One region of the Streptomyces mabaensis genome, then DNA from elsewhere that is predicted to be linked to it. Evidence: riboswitches for the same ligand, from Rfam matches in the RefSeq annotation. Region 1 holds a riboswitch; the other holds the start of a gene.
What was found. A riboswitch is a leader RNA that binds a small molecule or an ion and turns the genes downstream of it on or off. The one in region 1 is predicted to bind glycine.
Positions count from the first base shown of each region.

Region 1 (8,328 bases):
AGGATCGGGTCGTCCAGGCCCATCTTCTGCCTGATGCCCTCGATGGCGGCGGGGTCGGACTGCTTGCCGACGAAGTACAGCGCCGGGTCCGTCCCGATCATCTTGGGGAAGAGGAAGAAGATTCCGAAGGTCACCAGCGTGATGACCATCAGCATGACGACGACGGCGAAGATTCGCCTGATGAGATATGCAAGCACTGCGCTCGGCCCGACGGCGGCCCGGGGGCCCTCTCTCGTGGAGAGGGCTCCGGGCCACCGCTCGCGGCCATCACCTGCCCTTCGTGCCTAGCGGGTGTGGCACTGGAACGTGAACTGACTGGGTTTTACTTGACGACGCCGAGCGAGGCGTAGTCGTAGCGGCCGTTGTAGGCGTCCGCGGTGTAGGCGTTGGTCAGTCGGCTGCTGCGCCACGTGATCGTCTTGTCGTAGACGAAGGGCAGGTAGACAGCGGCCTCGGAGACCTTCTGGTTCATCTGCTTGTAGATCTCGCCGGCCTTCTCCGGGTCGGTCTCGGCGATGGCGTCGTCGAAGAGCTTGTTGATCGCGGGGTCGTTCAGCTCCGAGAAGTTGTTGTTACCGCTCGGCAGGATGAACCGGCCGTCGACCAGCGGCTGCGAGAAGCCCTGGCCGGTCGGGAAGTCCGCGCCCCAGCCCATGATGATGATGCCGTAGCCCTTGTCCTTGACGACCTTCGGCGAACCGATGATGCCGGACGTCTGGGCACCGTCGAACTGGTCGACCTGGGCGTCGATGCCGACCTGCTTCAGCGCGTTCTGCAGCGAGACGGCGGTGGCCACCTCGACCGGCTTGTTGTTGCGCACCGCGATGGTGGTCTTGAAACCGTTCGGCTGACCGCAGGCCTTCAGCGCCGCCTTGGCCTTCTCGAGGTTCGGCTTGCCGTCGTTCTGCAGGACCTCGTACGGGTCGTACTTCGGGTCCGCGCCCTTGATGCCCGTGGGGAGCATGTTCGGGGCGATGTCGCCGCCGGCCTGCGGGCCGCCGCGGGCGGTCTGCAGCGACTTCTTGTCGGCGGCGTAGATGACGGCCTTGCGGCACTCGACGTTGTCGAACGGCTTGACCGTCTGCGGGAACACCGCGTAGCGGATGAAGCCGGTCTGGCCGTTGTCCAGGTTGGCCTTGTGCTCGCGCAGAGCCGTGGTACGGGCCGCCTGGCCGATGCCGGTGGCGTTGATGTCGACGTCGAAGTCGCCCTTGATCAGGCGCTTGTCCATGTCGTCCGCGTTGGTCATGAAGGTGACCGTGATCTTGTCCGGAAGCGCCTTGCGGATGGTGTCCGAGGACTGCTTCCAGTTGGTGTTGCGGGACAGCGTCATCGACTTGTTCGGCGCGTACGAGTCGATCTTGTACGGGCCGTTGGAGAAGGGCTTCAGGCCGTACTTGGCCGCGGTGTCCTTCTCCTTCTTCACCGGGGAGGCGGCCGGCATGGCGAGCATCTGCTCGAAGTCGCCGTTCGGCTTCGGGAGCTTGAAGATGATGGTCTTCGCGTCCGGCGTCTCGATGGCCTTCAGGCCGAGCTTGTCCGGCGTGGTGTCCTTGTAGGGACCCTTGTACTCGGTCTTCGGGTCGAGGACCTGCATCAGGTAGACCGGGCCGCCGGAGATGACGTCCTGGGCCCAGGTGCGCTCGATGCCGTACTTGATGTCCTGCGAGGTGACGGGCGTGCCGTCCTCCCAGGTCACGTCGTCCTTGAGGGTGTACTTGTAGGTCTTTCCGCCGTCCGAGATCTCGGCGTTGGCGGTCGCGAGGTCCGGCACGAGCTCGGTGCTGGCCTGGCCCGGCTCCGCCTTGAAGCTGACGAGCTGGCGGGTGTAGTAGCGGGCGAAGTCCCACATGAAGCCGTAGTAACCGCGCTGCGGGTCCCACGAGTCGGCGTCCTGCGTGCCGACGAACTTCAGGGTGCCGCCCTTCTTGTCGGACGGGTTGGCCACCTTGCCGATGCCCGCGTTGAATCCGGGCGCCTTGCCGGCACCGTCCTGCTCGTCGTCCTTGCCGTTGCCGCCACATGCGGTGGTGGACAGCAGGGCCGCGAGCACGACAGCCGTGCCTGCGGCAAGCCTGCGCTTCGACGTGCGATGGGTTGTCACGATGCTCGCAACCTCCGTTGTAGTCACGGTCTTTTCGGGGCCGTGGTTCTTGGCTGTCGCTCCTGACTGGTCGGCAGGGGCTGGGTGTCCGCAGGGACGTGTGGGGCGTGGGGGGTCAGCGGGATCCCTTGGGGTCCAGCGCGTCCCGTACGCCGTCACCGAAGAGGTTGAAGGCGAGGACGGTGACGAAGATCGCCAGACCGGGGATGATCATGAAGACGGGGTCGTCCTCATAGGTGCGCACGGCTGTCTGGAGCATCTCGCCCCACGACGGAGTGGGCGGCTTGACGCCGACGCCGAGGAAGCTCAGGGCTGCTTCGGTCAGGATGTTGGTGGGGATCATCAGCGTCGCGTAGACGGTGATCGGGGCCACCAGGTTCGGCAGCAGCTCACGGAAGAGGATGTACGCCCGTCCCGCACCCAGGCTGCGCGCAGCCTCGACGTACTCTCGCTCACGCAGCGAGAGCGTCTGGCCGCGGACGATACGGCCGATGTACGGCCAGCCGAAGAAGCCGATCACGAGCACGAGCACCGCGATCCGCAGGCCCGAGCCGGAGAAGCCGAAGAGCGCGTTCGGGGTGACCGAGATCAGCGCGATGATGAAGAGCAGCTGCGGGAAGGCGAGCAGCAGGTCCATCACCCGGCTGACCGCCGCGTCGACCCAGCCGCCGAAGTAGCCGGCGACGACGCCGAAGATGGTGCCGAGCGAGACCGCGACGAACGCGGAGAGGAAGGCGACCAGCAGGGAGATCCGGGCGCCGTAGACGATCCGGCTGAACACGTCGCGGCCGTTGACCGGCTCAACTCCCAGCAGGAATTCGGAGCTGATGCCGCCCCAGGAGCCGATCGGGGTGCCGAGGAGCGGGTCGATCTGGTCCTCGTGCAGCTCCTCCGGCGGATGACCGAACAGGCTCACGATCAGCGGGGCGAAGATCGCGACCAGAACCAGCAGAAGCACCACGACGCCGCCGGCCAGAGCGATCTTGTCGCGCTTCAGCCGGATCCAGGCGATCTTCCACGGGGACCGTCCCTCGATCGCCTTCTGGGGAACATCGGCGGCGACGTCGACAGCTGCGGTCTCGGCCGCGCTCGTGTCGTGCAGTGGTGCCGTCATCGGTGTGGGGACCCCTCTCGGCCGACGGTGGCCGGCCCATGCCCGCCGCTGTAGCGGCTTCGTTCCATCAATGGTGCAAATGGTGCGCGTGGTGCGTAAATTGCTCGATGGAGCAGCTGGTACGCAGGACCGTCGGGTCCTTGTTGCGGGAGTCTTCAACGCTGCCGCGATCACCCGCCAGACCTGGCGGGGAATGGATGCGCAACCGTGATGTGGCCAGGAGGCTTCCGTTATGCGGACGCGGTGATCGGCTCAGCGGAGCAAGACGGCCCGTATCGCCCGGATCGGACACGTAAGTCAACGTGTGCTGGATACACGGGAATTGCCCGGAAGGTGACAGAAGCCGGGCCGAGGGGGCGGGGTACGGGGCCGGGGGAAGGGCCGGGGAGGGCCGGAAGGGGCCGCCGCCCTCGGGGTCAGTACGTGCCCTGGTACCCCGAGGCCGCCGGGGGCGCCGCGGCGGGCTGGTGGGCCTCGCGGTCGTAGAACGGCCGGGCGTTCGCCCGCAGCCACATCACGACCGGGTCGTACTCGTCGGACATCGCGACCGTGGAGACAGGCAGCCCCTCCGGGACGGCGCCGAGGGACTGCCGCATCATCGTGCGGGCCGCCTCCACCGACGGCGCGGTCGTGTCGTAGAGATCGAGGCCGATGGCCAGGTACGGAGTACCGACCGCCGGCTGGACCCAGGCGCGGCGCAATGCGCGGACCGGGCCCGTGCGATGGGCGTTCTGCGTGAGCTGGGCGTAGAACTGCGGGATCTCGATGGCGGGTTCGGAGAGCCGCAGCGGTCCGGCGGGCATCCGCTCCAGGCCGGTGGCGATCCGGCGCAGGTCGGCCCACGGGATGCCCACGCCGCCGCCGGGGGCGTGCGGGTTGAGCCAGATCCCCCAGCCGTCGGGGTAGAGGGCGCAGGCGATGTCACGGCCGGTGGTCACCTCGCAGGCACGGTTCCAGCCGCTGGCGGCGAGCTCCTGGGTAGAGGTGACGCAGGGCGCGTAACCGTGTCCGTCGACGTCCATGTTCCCGTACTGCGCGTCGGGTGAGCCGGCCTGGCCCTGCCAGAGCAGCATCCAGACCTGGCCGTCCGCGAGGGCGTGCAGCAGCGCCTCGTAGGCGTCGTAGCGCCCCGGCGTCACCTGGCGGAGCATGTGCTCGACCTGCCCGGCCGCCGCCGTGCCTGACGCACTCACCTGGGACCCGCCCCTCTTCCGTCCACCGTGCCGGCCCGCGGTCACGGGGCCGACGGCCGCCTGCGGTGCACACGCGTGCGGCCAGGTCATCAAACCAGCTTAAGCGGCAGTCCTGACACCGCCTTGACGCATGACTTCGCGCACGCGGGCACGGCTGCGGCCGCGGTCGGCTAGGGCTCGCGCCGGTAGAACGGCTGCACCCGCTCCAGCAGCCATTCGCTCACCGGGTCCTGAGCCACATCGAGCAGCACCAGGTTGACCGGCCAGGGGACCTGGGCCCGGCCCAATGCCCGGCCCAGGGCGTCCATCGGCGCGTTGCGCTCGGCAGGCTCCCAGGCGAGCAACTCGACGCCGACGAACAGCACCGGGGCGTCGCCCTCGATGCTGGCCAGGCAGCGCCGGGCGGAACGCACCACGCCGGACGCCGCGAACTCCTCCGACGCCGTCGCCAGGAAGTCGACCGGGTCGTCCTGCCAGTCCGGCTCGAAGAGCCGCACCCGGCCGCCGCTCGCGGGGCCGTCCAGCGGCGTGCGGCCGACCCGGCACAGCTCGGCGACGGCCTCGGGCGGCAGTGGGACGCCCACCGTGCCGTCCGGGTTCACCGCGATGCCCAGCTGCGGCGGCAGGCCGCGGGCGAACTCCCGGGCGGGCGCGACGGTGAACGGCATGTGCGAACCCGCGCAGTGCAGGAACTGCTGCTCGGAGCTGAAGACTGGCACGTACGCGGCGCCGTGGATGTCCATGGTGGGCAGGTCGAGATTCGGGCTGTCGGGACCGCCCCCGTTGGGCAGCGGCACCCAGACATGGCTGCGCCCGAGCACCTCGATCAGCCGGCCTCCGGCGGCGGGGTTCCCGACCGAGGCGGCCAGCACCTCTTCGAGCTCGTTGACCGGCCAGCCGCCGTACGGAGCGCCCTGCGCCGGAATGTCCATGTTCACCGTGATCCCTTCCCGCCACGCTGCCGCGCCACCTGCGGGAACCCTAAACCGTCACTCGGCGCGGCCGTCGGCCGGTGTGAAGGTGATCCGGTGCAGGGCGCCCGCCGCGCTCCGGTCCAGCAGGACGGCCGAGGCGCAGCCGGCCGGCAGCCGGCCGTTCTCCGCGTCGCCCACCAGCCGGCCGACCGCCCGCCGGTGCCGGGAGAAGGCGTACCCGGAGACGCCGCGGCCCCGCTCGGCCTGGCCCTCCAGGGCGGTCTCGGGGGTGACGTCGAGCAGCACCAGATGGAGCGCGCTCCCCCGGCGCCGGGCCTCGCGGGCCAGCAGCCGCCGCACCCACGCCTGCGTCCCGCAGTCATGCACGACGACGCTCTCGCCCGAGCGGAGTGCCCGCCACAGCCCGGCGTAGTGCGCGACGCGCACCAGGATGCGGTAGACCGCGTACGGCAGGAAGCCGGGCATCCGGGCCTCCCAGCGCTCCCGGACGTCCTGGGAGTCGATGCTGCGCGTCGCCGCGGTGCGCTTGATCAGCGTGCTCTTGCCGCTGCCCGGCAGGCCCGAGACGACCACCACGTCTCCCGCGGCGAAGTCGAGGCCGCGCGGGCCGCGGCCGGGCCGGTCCCGCAGGTCGCGGACCAGGGGCTCGGGCCGCCCGAGGGCCTCCCCGGGCACGGGCACGCCTGGTTGCGCGGTGACCGCGCCCTGCGCGACCCCCGCGGTCGTCGCATACGCCCCAGGCCTCGTCAAATTGATCGTCCTCCCCCGGTTCGGGTTCACACCTACCCTGTCACCGAGTGTAAAGAAGCGGTAATGAGGCACAAGCGTTTTGCCGTTCGCGCCGGGTTCGGGGCCGGGCCCCCGTTCTGCTCCGATGCGTGCAATGATGTCCGCGCCAACTGCATAAAGGCCGCTTGAACCTGCGCGGGAGAGTCCCGGCCACCTGTGTGTGCCGGGCGCCGAAGGAGCAAGTCCCTCCCTTGAATCTCTCAGGCCCCGTACCGCGCGGGCGAGGCACATCTGAAAAGCGGGCCGCTGCCAGGTGGCTCCACCCAAGGTGCAAGTCACGACTGCGTACAGCCGACTGTACGTACAGGTCGTGGTGAACCTCTCAGGTTCCGATGACAGATGGGGAGGAAAGTCCTCATCGGCCATGCCCTGGGAGCCACCCCCATGACGAACACCCCCCGTTTGACCGCCCTCGATGCCGTGCATCGCGCGCTGGGCGCGACCATGACCGACTTCGCGGGCTGGGACATGCCGCTGCGGTACGGCAGCGAACGCGACGAGCACAACGCGGTCCGCACCAAGGCCGGTCTCTTCGACCTCTCCCACATGGGTGAGATCACGGTCACCGGCCCCGAAGCCGCGAACTGCCTGGACTACGCCCTGGTGGGCAACATCGGCAGTGTCGCCGTGGGCCGCGCCCGCTACACGATGATCTGCCAGGAGGACGGCGGCATCCTCGACGACCTGATCGTCTACCGCCTCGGCGAGACCGAGTACATGGTCGTCGCCAACGCCTCCAACGCCCAGACCGTGCTGGACGCGATCACCGCCCGCGCCGAGGACTTCGACGCCGAGGTCCGCGACGACCGTGACGCGTACGCGCTCATCGCCATCCAGGGCCCCGAGTCCCCCGGCATCCTGAAGTCGCTGACCGACGCCGACCTGGACGGGCTGAAGTACTACGCCGGCCTGCCCGGCACGGTCGCCGGTGTCCCCGCGCTGATCGCCCGTACGGGCTACACCGGCGAAGACGGTTTCGAGCTGTTCGTCGACCCGCAGCACGCCGAGAAGCTGTGGCAGGCCCTGACCGAGGCGGGCACCCCCGTCGGCCTCGTCCCGGCCGGACTGTCCTGCCGCGACACGCTCCGCCTGGAGGCGGGCATGCCGCTGTACGGGCACGAGCTGACCACCGCGCTGACGCCGTTCGACGCGGGCCTCGGCCGGGTCGTCAAGTTCGAGAAGACCTCCAACGACGGCAAGTTCGTGGGCCGGGCGGCCCTGGAAGCCGCCGCCGAGCGCGCCGCGACCAAGCCCCCGCGCAAGCTGGTCGGCCTGATCGCCGAAGGCCGCCGGGTGCCCCGTGCCGGCTTCGCCGTTGTCGCCGACGGCAAGGTCGTCGGCGAGGTCACCTCGGGCGCGCCCTCCCCGACGCTCGGCAAGCCGCTCGCCATGGCGTACGTGGACGCCGCACACGCCGAGCCCGGCACCTCCGGCGTGGGCGTCGACATTCGCGGTACCCATGAGCCGTACGAGGTCGTGGCGCTCCCCTTCTACAAGCGCCAGAAGTGACCTCGCACACGCGCGTCTCACTCTTCAAGACATCAGTCCAACATCACTCCCCCGCATCCAGGAGAATCAGGCCATGAGCAACCCCCAGCAGCTTCGTTACAGCAAGGAGCACGAGTGGCTGTCGGCCGTCGAGGACGGCGTGTCGACGGTCGGCATCACGGAGTTCGCCGCGAACGCGCTCGGCGACGTCGTCTTCGCCCAGCTGCCTGAGGTGGGCGACACCGTTGCCGCCGGCGAGACCTGCGGCGAGCTGGAGTCGACCAAGTCCGTCAGCGACCTGTACTCCCCCGTCTCCGGTGAGGTCACCGAGATCAACCAGAACGTCGTTGACGACCCGTCGCTCGTGAACACCGCCCCGTACGAGGAGGGATGGCTGTTCAAGGTGCGCGTCTCCGACGCGCCGGACGATCTGCTCTCCGCCGACGAGTACGCCGCCCTCTCCGGCAACTGAGACCCCCAGGGACCGTGATGTCTTCGAAGTCGCTTCTGAACACCTCCCTCCATGAGCTGGACCCGGACGTCGCCGCCGCTGTCGACGCCGAGCTCCACCGTCAGCAGTCCACCCTCGAAATGATCGCTTCGGAGAACTTCGCTCCGGTCGCGGTCATGGAGGCCCAGGGCTCCGTTCTGACGAACAAGTACGCCGAGGGCTACCCCGGCCGCCGCTACTACGGCGGCTGCGAG
Region 1 is NZ_JBSOPZ010000022.1:28,819-37,146, forward strand. It holds gene ACWV17_RS20460 (ABC transporter permease) at 1-197, opposite strand, end outside; gene ACWV17_RS20465 (ABC transporter substrate-binding protein) at 323-2,104, opposite strand; gene ACWV17_RS20470 (ABC transporter permease) at 2,220-3,218, opposite strand; gene ACWV17_RS20475 (enhanced serine sensitivity protein SseB C-terminal domain-containing protein) at 3,635-4,411, opposite strand; gene ACWV17_RS20480 (enhanced serine sensitivity protein SseB) at 4,582-5,343, opposite strand; gene ACWV17_RS20485 (AAA family ATPase) at 5,401-6,102, opposite strand; glycine riboswitch at 6,262-6,360, shown strand; glycine riboswitch at 6,361-6,484, shown strand; gene gcvT (glycine cleavage system aminomethyltransferase GcvT) at 6,520-7,644, shown strand; gene gcvH (glycine cleavage system protein GcvH) at 7,718-8,095, shown strand; gene glyA (serine hydroxymethyltransferase) at 8,113-8,328, shown strand, end outside.

Region 2 (8,328 bases), on a different contig from region 1:
CATCTCCAAGATCCGGTTTCTGGAAACGGAAGGGCTCGTAGAGCCGCAGCGCACGCCCTCCGGTTACCGCAAGTTCAGCCCCGAGGACGTGGAGCGGCTCGCCCGGGTGCTGCGCATGCAGCGCGATCACTATCTTCCGCTGAAAGTCATCCGCGAGCATCTGGACACGACGGCCCGCGGGGAGCGGCCGCGCCTGCCCGGGCCGCAGCGGGAGCGGACGGCCGGAGCTCTCGATCAGGAGCCGGAGCAGCCGACCGTCCCACGGGTGGGCCGGGCCGAGCTGCTCGCCGCCGCCGAGGTCGGCGAGGAGCAGCTCGTCGAATGGGAGTCGTACGGCCTGATCGCGCCGGCCTCCGGGGGCGGCTACGACGCCGAGACGGTCACCGTGGCCCGACTGATCGCGGACCTCGGGCGTTTCGGCCTCGAGCCCCGCCATCTCCGGGCCATGAAGGCTGCCGCGGACCGGGAGGCGGGGCTGGTCGAGCAGGTGGTGGCGCCGCTGCGCAGGCACCGTAATCCGCAGACCAGGGCGCATGCCGAGGCCACCGTGAAAGAGCTTGCCGCCCTCTCCGTACGCCTCCATGCGGCGCTGGTGCAGACCTCCCTCGGGGTGCGCCTGCACTGACCCGGGGGAGCCCGACTACCCAAACCTGCCGGGCAGGTCCTAGGGTTGCTGTGTGAACGAGCTCGACGTTGTGGGTGTCCGGGTGGAAATGCCCTCCAACCAACCGATCGTGCTCCTGCGTGAAGTGGGAGGCGATCGGTACCTCCCCATCTGGATCGGACCGGGGGAGGCGACCGCGATCGCCTTCGCTCAGCAGGGCATGGCCCCCGCCAGACCGCTGACCCACGACCTGTTCAAGGACGTGCTGGAGGCGGTCGGACAGGAGCTGACCGAAGTCCGGATCACGGACCTGCGGGAAGGCGTCTTCTACGCGGAGCTGGTGTTCGCCAGCGGCGTGGAGGTCAGCGCGAGGCCCTCCGACGCCATAGCGCTGGCGCTGCGCACCGGAACGCCGATCTACGGCAGTGACGGCGTGCTGGACGACGCCGGTATCGCCATCCCGGACGAGCAGGAGGACGAGGTGGAGAAGTTCCGCGAGTTCCTCGACCAGATCTCACCGGAGGACTTCGGGACCAAGGGCCAGTGAGTTTCCCGCGGGGAGCCTTCGGCGCATTCGAGAAGCCTTTCCCCGTATGGGGATACGGGAAACCACTCTCAGGGTGATTATCACTCGGCGTGCCGAGTGTGGCGATCGTTGACGCACCCCTGGTGACTGCCTACCGTCGAGTGGGCAGGTCAAGGACGGAGGGTCGGCGTGAGTAGCAGCGGCGGCGGTACGGCGGGGGGTGCCTCCGGACGGAGTCCGGGGGGAAGCGGGCCGTTTCCGCTTCACAGCAGTGCGGCCGGCCCCACAGCCCGTCAGCAGGGCCCGGGGGGCCCCAACGGAGCAGCGACCGAACAGGTCGGCTACCGGGGGCCGACGGCGTGTGCGGCGGCGGGGATCACGTACAGGCAGCTCGACTACTGGGCGCGCACCGGACTGGTCGAGCCGAGTGTGCGGCCCGCTCATGGTTCGGGGACCCAGCGGCTGTACAGCTTCCGGGACGTCGTAGTCCTCAAGATCGTGAAGCGTTTCCTGGACACGGGGGTGGCTCTCCAGAACATCCGCACCGCGGTGCAGCATCTGCGTGCCCGCGGGTTCTCCGATCTGGAGCGGATGACGCTGATGAGCGACGGGGCCACGGTGTACGAGTGCACCTCGCCCGACGAGGTCGTCGACCTCCTCCAGGGCGGCCAGGGCGTCTTCGGGATCGCCGTGGGTGTGGTGTGGCGCGATGTCGAGAGCGCGTTGTCCCAGCTGCACGGCGAGCGCATCGACACCGGCGAGACGCTGGTCGGGCACCATCCGGCCGACGAGCTGGCCAGACGCCGCAACAGGGCGGTCTGAGGGGTCCGGGGCCGGTACGCGCGTGCGGGGCGTTGTTCACGTGCGGGGCGTTGTCAGTGGTGTAGGGCAGCATCGGTGATGTGAGAGCCGCGCCCACGATTCTGCATCTCGACATGGATGCCTTCTACGCCGCCGTGGAGCAGGCCGCGAAGCCCAGCCTGCGCGGCAAGCCGGTGGTGGTCGGCGGGCTGGGGCCGCGCGGGGTCGTCGCCACCGCGTCGTACGAGGCCAGGCGCTTCGGCGTGCACTCCGCGATGCCGATGGCGCAGGCCCGGCGGCTGGCCCCCAACGCGGCGTATCTGGTGCCCCGCTTCTCGCTGTACCGCGCGGTCAGCGACCAGGTGATGGAGCTGCTGGGCCGGCTGTCGCCGCTGGTCGAGCCGCTGAGCCTCGACGAGGCGTTCGTCGATCTGGAGGCGGGCGGGTCGGCCGACGACTCGGCGTCCGCGCGGGCGACCGGTGAGCGGCTGCGCCGGGACATCCTGGCGGGTACCGGGCTGACGGGTTCGGTGGGGCTCGCGGGGTCCAAGATGCTGGCCAAGATCGCCTCGGAGCAGGCCAAACCGGACGGTCTGGTGCTTGTCGAGCCGGGAACGGAGCGCGAGCTGCTGGCCCCCATGCCGGTCCGGACGCTGCCGGGAGTGGGGCCGGCCACCGGCGAGCATCTGCGGCGAGCCGGGATGACCACGATCGCGGAGCTGGCGGAGGCCGGGGAGGACGAGCTGGTCAGGCTGTTGGGGCGGGCACACGGGGGATCGCTGTACCGGATGGCGCAGGGGCTGGACGACCGGCCGGTGGTCGCCGAGCGGGATGCGAAATCGGTGTCCGTCGAGGACACGTTCGACGTCGACCTGCACGACAGGGGCCGGGTGCAGGCGGAAGTGCAGCGGCTCGCCGACCGGTGTACGCAGCGCCTGCGGGAGGCGGGGCGGTCCGGCCGCACGGTCGTGCTGAAGGTGCGCCGGTACGACTTCTCGACGCTGACCCGCTCGGAGACGCTGCGGGGACCGACGGACGACCGGACGGTGGTGCGCGAGGCCGCGGCGCGGCTGCTGGAGGCGGTGGACACCACGGGTGGGGTCCGGCTGCTGGGCGTGGGCGTCACGGGTCTGGCGGACTTCACGCAGGAGGATCTCTTCGCGCAGGCGGCGGGAGCGAATGCGGAGGCACCCCCCGAGCCGGCCGCGGCCCCGGCGGGGCCCCCGGCCGGCCCCGGTACGGAGGCCCCGGCGGCGCGTCCCGCGGGTGGGTCGCCCGCGGGTCCTGTCGGCGCCCATGCAGGCGACCCGGTCGTGGGCAGGGCCGGGCGCACCACTGGGCTTGCGGCCGAGCACCGGAGTGCGGACGAAGCGGGGCGCCATGCCGGCGTCGCGCAGGCTGCTGGGGAGTCGTTGGCGGAGCGGAGGTGGCCGGCCGGGCACGACGTCCGGCACGCCGTGTACGGGGCGGGATGGGTGCAGGGAAGTGGGGTGGGGCGGGTGACCGTACGGTTCGAGGAGCCCGGCTCGGAGCCGGGCCGGGTGCGGACGTTCAGAGTCGACGATCCCGAGCTGGAGCTGTCCGAGCCGTTGCCGCTCGTCGGCCGGGTCGCGGATCAGGCGTCGTCGGTGCCGGCGATCCGGCCGAAGTCCCGGTCCGGAGGAGTGGAGGCGGGGGAGGGCGGCGGACCCGCCAGCCCACCGGGGAAGGACACGTCGAGCCCGTAGTGGTGGTAGAGCTGAAGCTCCTGCTCCGGGGAGAGATGGCGGCCCACACCGAAGTCGGGCGCGTCCTTGATGAGCGCCCGTTCGAACGGAACCCGCAGGCCGCCTTCGACGACCTCGCTGGGCTCCAGCGGGACGAACGCGTCACGGCTGAACAGTCCGGTCCGTACGGCCGCCCACTCCGGCATTCCCGTGGCATCGTCGAGGTAGACCTCGTCAATGGTGCCGATCTTGGTGCCATTGCGGTCGAACGCCTTGCGGCCGATCAGGCTGCGCGGATCGATGTCGGTCTGCACGGTCCCTCCAATTGGTCGCAACTGCTCCGTAAAGACTACAAAAGTGCACATTTGGGGTGGCGGCCACTCGGGGGACCTTTACAGACGGCGCTGGTAGGCTGGCTGTCGGCTGCTGACCCCATGCGGGAGAGTCCTCCGAATGCAGTAGACGGAGGCGCCGAAGGAGCAAATCCTCCCCGGAATCTCTCAGGCACACGTACCGCACGGACGAGGTCACTCTGGAAAGCAGGGCGGGCGTCGGGCGGTACGTTCCGGATCCCCTCCTCACCGACGGTGAAAGCCGGCGCGCCTTGGGCGGGCCGGTGAAACTCTCAGGTTGAGATGACAGAGGGGGAGGCCGTCCGGGCACCCGCGCCGCGGTGCCCCTCGCAGGTCGTCAGACCAGGAGGCCTCCCGATGACCGCCAACCGCATTCCGCTCTCCCAGCTGGAACACGGCATTCCGTTCGAGCGCCGCCACATCGGCCCCGATGCCGAGGCCCAGGCCAAGATGCTCGCGCAGGTCGGCTACGGCTCGCTCGACGAGCTCACGGCCGCTGCGGTACCCGAGGTGATCAAGAGCGCAGAATCGCTTCGCCTTCCCGGCGCCCGCTCCGAGGCCGAGGTGCTCGCCGAGCTGCGTTCCCTCGCGGAGCGCAACCAGGTGCTCGCCCCGATGATCGGGCTCGGCTACTACGGCACCTTCACCCCGCCGGTGATCCTCCGCAACGTCATGGAGAACCCGGCCTGGTACACCGCGTACACCCCCTACCAGCCGGAGATCTCGCAGGGCCGCCTGGAGGCGCTGCTGAACTTCCAGACCATGGTCGCCGAGCTCACCGGGCTGCCCACCTCCGGCGCCTCGCTGCTCGACGAGGGCACCGCGGCCGCCGAGGCCATGTCGCTCTCCCGCCGCATGGGCAAGGTCAAGAACGGCGTCTTCCTCGTCGACGCGGACACGCTGCCGCAGACCATCGCCGTGATCGAGACCCGCGCCGAGCCGACCGGTGTCGAGGTCGTCGTCGCCGACCTCTCCCAGGGCATCCCGGCCGAGGCCGCCGAGCGCGGCGTCTTCGGTGTGCTGCTCCAGTACCCGGGCGCCTCCGGCCAGGTGCGCGATCTCCAGCCGGTGATCGAGCGGGCCCACGAGCTCGGCGCGGTCGTCACGGTCGCCGCCGACCTGCTCGCCCTGACCCTGCTGACCTCCCCCGGCGCGCTCGGCGCCGACATCGCGGTCGGCACCACCCAGCGCTTCGGCGTGCCGATGGGCTTCGGCGGACCGCACGCCGGCTTCATGGCCGTACGTGAGAAGTTCGCGCGCAGCCTGCCCGGCCGCCTGGTCGGCGTCTCCGTGGATGCCGACGGCAACAAGGCGTACCGCCTGGCCCTGCAGACCCGCGAGCAGCACATCCGCCGCGAGAAGGCCACCAGCAACATCTGTACCGCGCAGGTGCTGCTCGCCGTCATGGCCGGCATGTACGCCGTCTACCACGGCCCCGAGGGGCTGAAGGGCATCGCGCGGCGCACCCACCGGTACGCCGCGCTGCTCGCCGGGGGACTGCGGGCCGGCGGCGCCGAGGTCGTGCACGGTGCGTACTTCGACACGCTCACCGTACGGGTGCCCGGCCGGGCCGCCGCGGTCGTGGCCGCCGCCCGTGAGGGCGGGGTCAACCTGCGGCTGGTCGACGCCGACCACGTCTCCGTCGCGTGCGACGAGACCACCGGCCGCACCGAGATCGCGGCCGTCTGGGCCGCCTTCGGGGTCGAGGCCGACATCGAGGCCCTCGACGCGGAAGGCACCGACGCGCTGCCCGAGAGCCTGCTGCGCACCGACGACTACCTGACCCACCCGGTCTTCCACCAGCACCGCTCCGAGACCGCGATGCTGCGCTACCTGCGCAAGCTCGCCGACCGCGACTACGCGCTGGACCGCGGCATGATCCCGCTGGGCTCCTGCACCATGAAGCTCAACGCGACCACCGAGATGGAGCCGGTGACCTGGCCGGAGTTCGCGGCGCTGCACCCGTTCGCGCCGGTCGAGCAGGCTGCCGGCTACCTCACCCTCATCCGTGAGCTGGAGGAGCGGCTCGCGGAGGTCACCGGGTACGACAAGGTGTCGATCCAGCCCAACGCCGGTTCGCAGGGCGAGCTCGCGGGCCTGCTGGCCGTCCGCGCGTACCACCGCGCCAACGGCGACACCCAGCGCACCATCTGCCTGATCCCGTCCTCCGCGCACGGCACCAACGCCGCCAGTGCCGTGATGGCCGGGATGAAGGTCGTCGTGGTCAAGACCGCCGACGACGGCGAGGTGGACGCCGAGGACCTGCGCGCCAAGATCGAGCAGTACCGCGACGAGCTCTCCGTGCTCATGATCACCTACCCGTCCACGCACGGAGTGTTCGAGGAGCACGTCGCCGACATCTGCGCCGCCGTGCACGACGCCGGCGGCCAGGTGTACGTCGACGGCGCCAACCTCAACGCGCTGGTGGGCGTGGCGCAGCCGGGCAAGTTCGGCGGCGACGTCTCGCACCTCAACCTGCACAAGACCTTCTGCATCCCGCACGGCGGCGGCGGTCCGGGCGTCGGCCCGGTCGGTGTCCGGGCGCACCTAGCCCCGTACCTGCCGAACCACCCGCTGCAGCCGACCGCGGGACCGGAGACGGGCGTCGGCCCGATCTCGGCCGCCCCGTGGGGCTCGGCGGGCATCCTGCCGATCTCGTGGGCGTACGTCCGCCTGATGGGCGGCGAGGGTCTCAAGCGCGCCACCCAGGTCGCGGTGCTCGGCGCCAACTACATCGCCAAGCGGCTGGAGCCGCACTACCCGGTGCTGTACACCGGCCCGAACGGGCTGGTCGCCCACGAGTGCATCGTGGACCTGCGGCCGCTGTCGAAGGTCACCGGTGTCAGCGTCGACGACATCGCCAAGCGGCTGATCGACTACGGCTTCCACGCGCCCACCATGTCGTTCCCGGTGGCCGGCACGCTGATGATCGAGCCGACCGAGAGCGAGGACCTCGGTGAGCTCGACCGCTTCTGCGACGCCATGATCGCGATTCGCGGTGAGATCGAGCGGGTCGCCTCGGGCGAGTGGCCGGCCGACGACAACCCGCTGCGCCAGGCGCCGCACACGGCTGCCGCGCTGGGCGGCGAGTGGGAGCACGCCTACACCCGCGAGGAGGCGGTCTTCCCGGCCGGCGTCTCGGCGGCGGACAAGTACTGGCCGCCGGTGCGCCGGATCGACGGTGCCTTCGGCGACCGCAACCTCGTCTGCTCCTGCCCCCCGATGGACGAGTACGACAACTGACGGGTCCGCCCGCAGGTCCACAGGGCCCGCGGGCATGCGTCAGGGCCGGTTCGGAGAGGTCTCCGGGCCGGCCCTTCGTCGTACTGTTCGTGTTCTCCGTCCGCTCGCCCCGCCGGGCTACGCGGCCGTCATCACCTGAAGCGGCCGGTGCGGGGCGATGATCTGCCCGTCCGGCAGCAGCTCACCGGTGTCCTCGAACAGGAGGACTCCGTTGCACAGCAGGCTCCAGCCCTGTTCCGGGTGGTGTGCGACGACGTGCGCAGCCTCCCGGTCGGCGGAGTCGGCTGACGGGCACGGTGGCTGGTGCTGGCACATGGATGCGTTCTTTCGCTGCGTTGTGGTGAGTGTCCTGCGGCTCGATGCTGTGTTCATGGCCGCCCCCCGTCATCAGTCGGTCGGTCCGGTCCCCAGTGTTGCCCCACGGGCGTCAATCCGCAGGGATTTCGCGACAGCTCTTCCTTACTGATTAATGACGCGTCACCCGTGCGGGCGGTTCAGCTCAACTGCCTGGTCTCTTCGGATGGTTCGGAGCGCCGGACCGGACTAGTCCGGATGGGCCCGGACAGCGAGGCGCCCCGCGACGCGTCCGGCGTCGCGGGGCGCCTCGCCACCGTGTCAGGCGGGGGAGCCGAGCAGCGGCACCGCGGAGAGGCGATGGGTCAGTACGGGCAACAGATCGGCCACGCGGTGCGGCCGGTGGGCGGCGATGCCGGGCGGGGCAGGGGCGAGGGGCACCAGCAGATCCGCGGGCTCGGGACCGCCCGTGGAGCCGTCCGCGCCCACGGTGCCGTGCAGCCACAGCGTGAGCATGTACAGCTCCGGCACCGACAGCAGTCTCGGCTGGTAGTGAGAGGCCGTCGACTCCGCCTGGCGCAGTGCGCTTTCCGTGGCGGCGACGTACGGGCCCTCGAAGAAGTGCGCGAACGTCCAGCCGTCCGGGGTCAGCATGGTGTCCGCGGCCGCGACGGGACGGCCGCCGGAGTGGATCAGGAAGCGCCATCCGGCGAGCCTGGTGCGGGGCGGCTGGTCGCCCGGCGTCATCCGGTCCAGTACGTGGACGGGAAGCGGGAGTTCGGGGCTCAGTGGCCCCTGGGC
Region 2 is NZ_JBSOPZ010000010.1:6,724-15,051, forward strand. It holds gene ftsR (transcriptional regulator FtsR) at 1-625, shown strand, start outside; gene ACWV17_RS10795 (bifunctional nuclease family protein) at 678-1,151, shown strand; gene ACWV17_RS10800 (MerR family transcriptional regulator) at 1,320-1,952, shown strand; gene ACWV17_RS10805 (DNA polymerase IV) at 2,033-3,658, shown strand; gene ACWV17_RS10810 (PRC-barrel domain-containing protein) at 3,547-3,951, opposite strand; glycine riboswitch at 4,065-4,163, shown strand; gene gcvP (aminomethyl-transferring glycine dehydrogenase) at 4,348-7,233, shown strand; gene ACWV17_RS10820 (DUF5999 family protein) at 7,351-7,548, opposite strand; gene ACWV17_RS10825 (hypothetical protein) at 7,849-8,328, opposite strand, start outside.
Region 2: another riboswitch for glycine. It lies ahead of gcvP (aminomethyl-transferring glycine dehydrogenase); the one in region 1 lies ahead of gcvT (glycine cleavage system aminomethyltransferase GcvT).